2 regions of the Acidovorax sp. 69 genome follow, and region 2 is predicted to be linked to the other one. Evidence: riboswitches for the same ligand, from Rfam matches in the RefSeq annotation. Region 2 holds a riboswitch; the other holds the start of a gene.

Evidence for each region. A riboswitch is a leader RNA that binds a small molecule or an ion and turns the genes downstream of it on or off. The one in region 2 is predicted to bind glycine.
Region 1: it holds a riboswitch for glycine, as region 2 does, so the genes downstream of both, CLU85_RS03020 (D-amino acid dehydrogenase) here and gcvT (glycine cleavage system aminomethyltransferase GcvT) in region 2, are expected to answer to the same signal.

The regions. Positions count from the first base shown of each region.
Region 1 is NZ_PGEP01000001.1:646,200-650,673, reverse strand. Features, by position in the region: gene CLU85_RS03040 (hypothetical protein) at 1-156, shown strand, start outside; gene CLU85_RS03035 (YXWGXW repeat-containing protein) at 334-786, shown strand; gene CLU85_RS03030 (YXWGXW repeat-containing protein) at 918-1,373, shown strand; gene CLU85_RS03025 (2-keto-4-pentenoate hydratase) at 1,423-2,205, opposite strand; glycine riboswitch at 2,431-2,543, shown strand; gene CLU85_RS03020 (D-amino acid dehydrogenase) at 2,634-3,953, shown strand; gene CLU85_RS03015 (cytochrome c) at 4,057-4,374, opposite strand.
Region 2 is NZ_PGEP01000001.1:2,816,718-2,821,191, reverse strand. Features, by position in the region: gene gcvH (glycine cleavage system protein GcvH) at 131-505, opposite strand; gene gcvT (glycine cleavage system aminomethyltransferase GcvT) at 591-1,736, opposite strand; glycine riboswitch at 1,786-1,916, opposite strand; glycine riboswitch at 1,938-2,022, opposite strand; gene CLU85_RS12880 (TRAP transporter large permease) at 2,036-3,313, opposite strand; gene CLU85_RS12875 (TRAP transporter small permease) at 3,310-3,804, opposite strand; gene CLU85_RS12870 (TRAP transporter substrate-binding protein) at 3,921-4,474, opposite strand, start outside.

The DNA.
Region 1 (4,474 bases), 2.2 Mb from region 2:
ACGGTGCCTGTGGACACCCACCTGGGAGGCTGGGTGGCCGATGTGGCAGGGGTCGCCACGCTGGCCAGCGGGCTGCTGGTGTTTTATGCCACCGACGGCCGGCACCCCGCATGGGCGGCCCTGTGGGTGGTGGCGGCTTTGGTGTGGTGGCGCTGACACATCCACCGCAAGACATCCCAGCACACAGCGTGAAATAAATCACGAGAACCTGCGACTCACAGCGACAGGAAACACAACTTCACAAGACTTCGCAATTCGCCTACACCGGCTTGACGCAGTGCTCGCACCATGAAGTCTCCGGTTCCGCAAGGAATCATTTCTGAGGAGATCACCATGGCCCGCAATGCACTCGCCGCCGTTTCCCTCGCACTGCTGTCGCTGGGCGCCGCTACGCTGGCGAAGGCACAGACCCATGCCACTGTTGTCGTCCAGACAGGCTCACCCCACTACCAAGGCCCTGCGCCCGTGAGGGTGCAGTACCAAGCGCCACCGCCACCCCGCCATGAAGCAGCGCCCCACCCTCGCCGGGGCATGGCCTGGGTGCCTGGACACTGGGAATGGCGGGGCCACCGCCATGTCTGGATGCAGGGGTACTGGGTGAAGGCCCGCCCCGGCTACCACTATCGCGAACCCCGCTGGGTTGAACACGGTGGCCGCTGGAACATGCAGGGCGGCGGCTGGGACCGCGATGGCGACGGCATTGCCAACCGGCATGACCGCGACCGTGACGGCGACGGCGTGCCCAATCGCCATGACCGAAACCCCGACAACCCTTACCGCCGTTGACAAAACGGGAGCTGGTGCCGCCGGTGACCGGTTTCGCCTACGCGCACCCCCGCCCTGCGCCTACGTGGCGCAGCGCCCCCGGCCACCACCATGCAGTAACCCCTTCCGCAAGGAACAATCAGGAGACGACCATGATTCGCACAACATCTGCCGCTGCCGCCATCGCCCTGTTGGCATTGTTCACCCAGGCGTCGGCGCAGGCCGCAACCCAGGGCACTGTCATCATCCAGTCTGGCCAGCCCGAGCGCACCTACCAGGCAGCGCCCGCCTACCAGGTGATCCCGGCGCCGCCACCTCCGCGCCATGAAGCCGTGCCCCGTCCTCGCCGTGGCCAGGTGTGGGAAGAAGGCCACTGGGAGTGGCGTGGCAACCGCCATCGCTGGGTCCAGGGCCATTGGGTTCAGGCGCGCAATGGCTACCAGTACCGCCAGCCACAGTGGGTAGAGCGCGAAGGCCGCTGGGAAATGCGGCGCGGCGGCTGGGACCGTGACGGTGATGGCATCGCCAACCGCAATGACCGGGACCGCGACGGCGATGGCGTGCCCAACCGCCGTGACAACCAGCCCGACAACCCGCGCCGCTACTGATCCCGTGCGGCAACCGGCCAACGGCATGCACCCGCAGGCCGCGCCGGGTTCAGGCGATGTGCAGCTCAGCCCGCCCCAGGCTCGGGAAGTCCGCCACCACCACGGTGCCGGGCGCCACCAGCACAGTACCGGTGCATGAGCCCGTGGTGACCCACTGCCCCGCGCGCAGCCCGCCCAGGCTGCGCGCACCGTCGTTGGCCAGCCACTGCAGCAGCGGCAACGGGTCGCCCGCAGAGTTCCCCCAGGCTGCGTGCTGCACAGCCACAGACCCATTGATCAACAGCCGGACCCCTTGCGCCAGGGGCCGCACTGCCGCCACATCCTCAGTGCCAGCGCCGACAATCAAGGCGCCATGGCAAGCCTGGTCGGCCAAGCGACTCCACTCGCCCTGCTGGGCCCATGCTGCAAACCGGGTGTCGCACACCTCAATGGCGGCACGCACCGACACCACGGCCGCCAGCACCTCGGCCGCGCTGTAGGGCGTGGCGCGCGAAGGCAGGTCGGCGCCCAGTTCGTACACCAGCTCTGCCTCCACACCCATCACGGCAAAACCGGCTGCGGGCAAGTGCACCGCCACACCTTCTTGCGCCACAAACACGGAATCGCGGGTGAGCGCAGCACGCGCAGGCAGGGCGTGGGGCGACGCAGCGCCCACCTTCCAGCCTGCCATCGTGCCCCGCTCGCGCACCACGATGTCCTGCACCGCGTAGGCCTCGGCTGCATCGCTAGGGCGCAGCCCCGCAGGCAAATCCAGTGGCCGGGGCGTGCGCCCCTGGCGCGCCATGGTGAGCACGGCTGCGCAGGCCTGGGGATCAAAAGCGGTGTCGGGCATGGGGAAACATCCTGGGGTGGTTCTGGGATCGGTTCTATCGGCGGATTATGGCGACCCGCAGCCGCCGCCAACATCAGCAACGATTGCCATGCATTAGCGCGCAGGCGCCGGTTTTCGCGCCGCAGTGCCGCCTAGAATCGGCCTCGCAGGAGAGTCAGCGGCAATGCCCACTGCACCGAAGGCGCAAACTCCCATACACGCTCAGGTCCCGTACTGCATCTTTTATCAAAGCCGTCTGGAGAGCCGCCACCACACACCGTGGCGCACCGAAGGAGCAAACCGCGCGCCATGTGGGCCGTGCGGTGAATCTCTCAGGTACCAAGGACAGGGGGAGCGGCAGCTTGGCGGACGCGCGCCAGCTGCTTGCTATTTAATCAATAGCTGCTAACGCACGTCCATCAAGCGCTGAACCCTTAAAAGGCTTCAAAATGCGCGTGATCGTTTTGGGCGCCGGCTTGCTCGGCGTGACTTCGGCTTATTTTCTGCAACAACTTGGCCACGAAGTGACCGTCATCGACCGCCAGGGCGCGCCCGGTGCCGAGACCAGTTTTGCCAACGGCGGGCAGATCTCGGTGAGCCACGCCGAACCCTGGGCCAACCCCAGCGCGCCGCTGAAGGTGCTGCAGTGGCTGGGCAAAGAAGACGCCCCCTTGCTCTTTCGCCTGCGCGCTGACATGCGCCAATGGCTGTGGGGACTGTCCTTTTTGCGCAACTGCACGCCGGCGCGCACGCGCCACAACATCGAGCAGATCGTGCGCCTGGGCACCTACAGCCGCGACACACTGCAGCAGCTGCGCGCGACCACCGGCATCCAGTACGACCAACGCACGCAGGGCATCTTGCATTTCTATACCAACCAAAAGGAATTCGACGGCGCCCTGGCACCGGCCGAGCAGATGCGGGCCTTGGGCTGCGAGCGCCAGGTCATCAGCGCCGACGAGGCCGTGCGCATCGAACCCGCACTGGCCCACATCCGCCCACAACTGGCGGGCGCCACGTTCACGGCCGAGGATGAATCGGGCGACGCGAACCAGTTCACGCGTGAACTGGCCAAGCTCTGCGAGGCAGCGGGCGTGCAGTTCCGCATGGGCCACCACATCACGGCGCTGCGCGAGGCGCGCGGGCGCATTGGCCATGCGGAAGTGACCAATGCCGAAGGCCGCTTCGAGCGTGTGCACGGCGACGCCTTCGTGCTGGCCATGGGCTCGTTCAGCCCGCTGCTGGCGCAGCCGCTGGGCATCCACCTGCCGATCTACCCGGCCAAGGGCTATTCAGTGACCATGCCGGTCAAGGATGCCACCAAGGCGCACCAGGTGAGCCTGACGGACGATGAGTTCAAGCTCGTTTTCTCGCGCTACACCAGCGAACGCGGCGGTGATCGTTTGCGCATTGCCGGCACGGCCGAGCTGAACGGCTACAACCGCGACCTGAACCCGATGCGCTGCGACGCCATCGTGCGGCGCGTGGAGCAGCTCTTCCCGGGTGCGGGGGACGCCAGCCAGGCGCAGTTCTGGACCGGCCTGCGCCCCGCCACACCCAGCAATCTGCCGCTGATCGGCAACACCAAGGTGGCCAACCTGTTCCTCAACACCGGCCACGGCACGCTGGGCTGGACACACGCCTGCGGCTCGGGCAAGGCGCTGGCCGACATCGTGAGCGGCCGGATCCCCGAGGTGGACTTTGCCTTCCAGGGTTTGCGGGGGCGCGCGCCAAGCGCTGCGCTGGTGCCATCGCGCACCGCTGCCTGATACGAGAAAAACACTTCCCAACGAAGAGAATCGTTCACGCACAGCACGAACGGTTCTTGTCGAAGGAACACCCGTGGATAGGACCGGCGCGCAGCGCTCGGCGTTACTTGGCTGCGCCCGTGGCATGTGCCACAAAACGCGCCACGGCCAGCATGTCCTTCTCGCTCAGGCGCTCGGCATACGACGGCATGACGCCAATGCCCGTCTTCAGCGCACGCAGCACCCGGTCGGCATCGGGCTTGAGTTCATCCAGTACCGGGCCCACCTGCCCCTCGGCGCCCGCCGCCTGTAGCGTGTGGCACACCGCGCACGCCGGCTGGATCTTGGTGAACAGCTCCTTGCCGCGCGCCAGCTCGGCGGTATCCGCAGCCCAGCAGGCCCCCGTCCACAACAGCAACGCCAGCGCGAGGCCACGGCTCATGGTGCGAAGCAGCCCGCGGGCCTGCAGTGCACCACAGATCCGCAGCCGCCCGATACCGGCACGCTCCCGCGCCAGTGCCACCGTGGAACTGGCGGTCCAA
Region 2 (4,474 bases):
GAATTGCTATTAAAAAAGAAGCTGCTAGCGCTTGATATTCATTGATTTCAATGAATTTTTATATTGAAAACCAATCAAATAAAGCGCTGGCAGCTATGGTTTTTGAAACCTGAGATTGACCAGTCGCCCATCAGGCGTTGGCTGCGAAGGCGCTATAAGCCGTCTCGTCCATCAGGCCGTCGAGCTGGGCGACATCCGCCAGCTTGACCTTGAAGAACCAGCCAGCGCCCAGCGGATCGCTGTTGGCCAGGGAGGGGTCGGCGCGCAGGGCTTCGTTCACTTCGACGATCTCGCCGGTGACGGGCATGTACACGTCGGCGGCGGCCTTCACGGACTCGACCACGCCCGCCACGTCACCCAGGTTGAAGCTCGCGCCCACCTCGGGCAGGTCCACAAACACCACATCGCCCAGGGCATCCTGCGCGTGCACGGTGATGCCCACCACAGCAGCGGCCGTGTCGGTGGTGTTGATCCATTCGTGTTCTTTGGAAAATTTGACGGTCATGGGGAAGCTCCTCAAGCAACGGGTAAATAAAGGAATCAGCAATGTAGCGGGCGCGGGCCGTGCCTGTGCGCGCCCGCTGGCGAAATCAGCCGCGAAAGTAGTTGGCGGGCACAAAGGGCAGGGCGCGCACTTCCATGGGCACCGGCTTGCCACGCACGATGGCGTTGACGCGCGTGCCCATGGCCGCGAAGGCGGGCGCCACATAGCCCATGGCCACGGGCTCGTTCACCGTGGGGCCCAGCAGGCCACTGGTCACTTCGCCGATCTTCTGGCCGTCGGTGCTCTGCAGTTCGGTGTGTTCACGCACGGGTACGCGCTCCAGCGCTACCAGGCCTACGCGTTTGCGCTGAAGGCTGGCGGGGTTGTCGATCTGCGCCAGCACCTTGTCGGCACCGGGGAAGCCGCCCGCGCGCGCGCCACCGGTGCGGCGCACCTTCTGGATGGCCCAGTTCAGAGCGGCCTCAGGCGGCGTGGTGGTGGTGTCGATGTCGTTGCCGTACAGGCAAAGGCCCGCCTCCAGGCGCAGCGAGTTGCGGGCCCCCAGGCCAATGGGCTTGACCTCGGGCTGGGCCAGCAGGGCGCGCGCCAGGGTGTCGGCCTGGGCGGCAGGCACCGAGATTTCAAAGCCGTCTTCGCCGGTGTAGCCACTGCGCGTCACAAAACAGTCGCAGCCTGCAATGTCAAACGCGCCGCCGGTCATGAACACCAGCTTTTCCACACCGGGTGACAGGCGGGCGAGGGCGGTGACGGCCTGCGGGCCTTGCAGTGCGAGCAGGGCGTGGTCGGGCATGGGCACCACTTTGCAACGCTGGCCGATGCGGGCCTGGATGTGGGCGATGTCGCCCACCTTGCAGGCGCCATTCACGATGACAAACAGGGTCGGCTCGCCATCCACTACGCCCTGGTTGAAGAACATCAGGTCGTCGATGACCGTGCCCTCGTCGGTGAGCAACAGGCCGTAACGCTGCTTGCCCACAGGCAGGTCTATCACGTCCACAGGCATCAGCGATTCAAAAGCGGTGGCGGCATCGGCGCCGATGAGCCTGAGCTGGCCCATGTGCGACACGTCAAACAAGCCCGCCGCAGTGCGGGTGTGCACATGCTCTGCCATCAGGCCTGCAGGGTACTGCACGGGCATGGAATAGCCAGCAAACGGCACCATGCGGGCGCCCAGCTCCATGTGCAGGGCGTTCAGGGGCGTGGTGAGCAGGGGGGCATTGGTGGCTGACATGGCGGACTCCGGGCAAATGGGGGCCGCGACCATAAAACATGATCACGGGATTTGCCCTGCTGTCCGCTTTACCTGAGAGATTCACCGCAGCGCCCTGGCTGGCCGTGCGGTTTGCTCCTTCGGTGGATGGCCTCGCGCACAGTTGTCGTGTGGGGGTCATCTCTCTCCAGCAAGGGAACGCCCGCATCACTGCGGGCGGTTGTCAGTCCTTTTGCCTGAGCGTTTGGCTGCTGCCTGCGCCTTCGGCGGCGCCATGGCCTATGGGGGCCTGGCGCTCTCTCCTGACCGGGCGATTCTAGCTACTTCGCGTAGACCAGATCACGAAGTGCCAGTGAAATCGAGGGAATGTAGGTGATGATCAACAAGCAAACCAAGATCACGCCCACAAAGGGCAGCAGGTGCTTGATGATCCGGTCCAGCGAAATTTTGGCCACCGTGCAGGCTGCGAACAGGTTCACACCGAAGGGCGGCGTGATCATGCCCAGTGCCAGGTTCACCACCATGATGAGACCGAAGTGCACAGGATCAATACCGAAGTGCATGGCCACGGGCGCCAGGATGGGGGCCAGCACGATGATGGCCGCGCTGGTCTCGATGAACATGCCGATCACGAACAGCGCAGCATTGACACCGAGCAAAAACAGGGCGGGTGACTGCAGCACGGATTCCAGCCAGCGGCCAATGGCATCTGGCACGCCGGCACGGGTGATCAGGAACGCAAACAAGCCAGCGTTGGCGATGATGAACATGATCACGGCCGACGAGAGGGCCGACTTGCGCAGAATGGCGAACAGGTCCTTGATCTTGATCTCGCGGTAGATCACGACGCCTACCACCAACGCGTAGAACACGGCCACGGCCGATGCTTCGGTGGGGGTGAAAACGCCGCCATAGATGCCGCCCAGGATGATCACGGGCATGAGCAGCGCCCAGCCGGCCTGCAGCGTGGCCTTGCCAAAGGGCATGCGGCCATCGCCGTCGTTCTTGCCCCAACCCTTGTATTTGCAATACGCCCAGACAAAGAACATCAGCGCTCCGCTGATCAGCAGGCCCGGGCCGAAGCCTGCGATGAACAGCTCACCAATCGACACCTCGGCGCTCACGCCGTACAGGATCATGGGGATGGAGGGCGGAATGATCACGCCCAGTTCAGCGCTGGTAGCCTGAAGCGCAGCCGCATAGCTGGTGGGGTAGCCGTGCTTGATGAGCGCGGGAATCAGGATGGCGCCAATCGCAAACGTGGTGGCGACCGAAGAGCCCGACACGGCGGCAAAGATCATGCAGGTGAGCACGCAGGTCATGGGTAGGCCCCCTTGCACCCCACCCACAATGCTCTTGGCAAATTCGACCAGACGGCGCGAGATGCCGCCGGTTTCCATCAGGTTACCTGCCAGGATGAAGAACGGGATGGCGGCCAGCGGAAACTTGTTGATCGCGCCAAACATCTCTTTGACCGAAATGAGCATGTTGGCGTTGGACGCCTGGATACCCAGGATGGAGGCGAGTCCGATGGAAACAGCCACCGAGACGGTGAGTGCAAAGCACAGCACCATCGTTGAAATCATCACTGCGGTCATTGGGCCGTCTCCAGTTCCATGCGCAAAGGATCAATGAGGTTGCCAATGATTCCGACAATACAAAAAAGCCCGCCCACAGGCATGGCCAGATAGGCCCAGAACATGGACACGGATTCCAGCCCCGCCATGCTCTGCACGCCGCCGCGTTGGGCGTAATCCCAGCCCCACCAGATGATGATGCCGATCAGCGACAGTGCCGCCAGCGAAACCACCCAGTCCAGCACGCGCCGTATCTTGGGCGGGCTCCAGCGGTACAGCACGTCCACGCTCACCATCGCGCCCTGGCGGAAGGCGGCGGGGATGGCCAGGAACACCATCCAGATCAGGCTGAAGCGGATCAGCACTTCGGTCCATTCGGCGGGTTGTTCGAGCACAAAACGCGTGATGATCTGGAACATGCCCAGCGAGGCCGACACGGCCAGCATGGCGCAGGCGCCCAGCATGGCGATGAACGTGGTCCAACGCTCAAAGGTGAGAAAGGCGTTTTTCATGGGGCAGTGGCAACCATGGGCGGTCGGTGGTTCAAAATTAAAAATGAGAAAACGCCCGGTAGCGCTTTGGCTACGGGCGTTATTTGCTACCAAATGGATAGTAGCGGTGGGCGGCTTTACTTGACGTCGCGGATCTTGTCGAGTGCCGCCTTGCCGAACTGCTTTTCAAACTCGGCATTCACGGGTGCCAGGGCTGCCACAAACTTGGCCTTGTCCGGGTTGTCGATCACCGTCATGCCCTTGGCGCGCAGGTCGGCCACGCCCTTGGCATCGTCTTCGTCCACGCGGGCACGGTTGGCCTTGGTGCCTTCCTTGGCGGCATCGACGAAAGCCTGCTTGTCGGCGGCGCTGAGCTTGTCAAACGATGCCTTGTTCATCACAAAAATGCAGGGCGAGTAGACGTGGCCGGTGAGCGTCAGGTGCTTTTGCACCTGGTCGAACTTGGCCGAGATGATCACGGGCAGGGGGTTCTCCTGGCCGTCCACGGTGCCTTGCTGCAGGGCTGTGAACACTTCAGGGAAGGCCATGGGCGTGGTGATGATGCCAAAGCCCTTGTACGCAGCGATGTGCACGGGGTTCTCCATCGTGCGCATCTTCAGGCCCTTCAAGTCGCCGGGCTCCTTCACGTCGCGCTTGCTGTTGGTCATGTGGCGAAAGCCGTTCTCAGCCC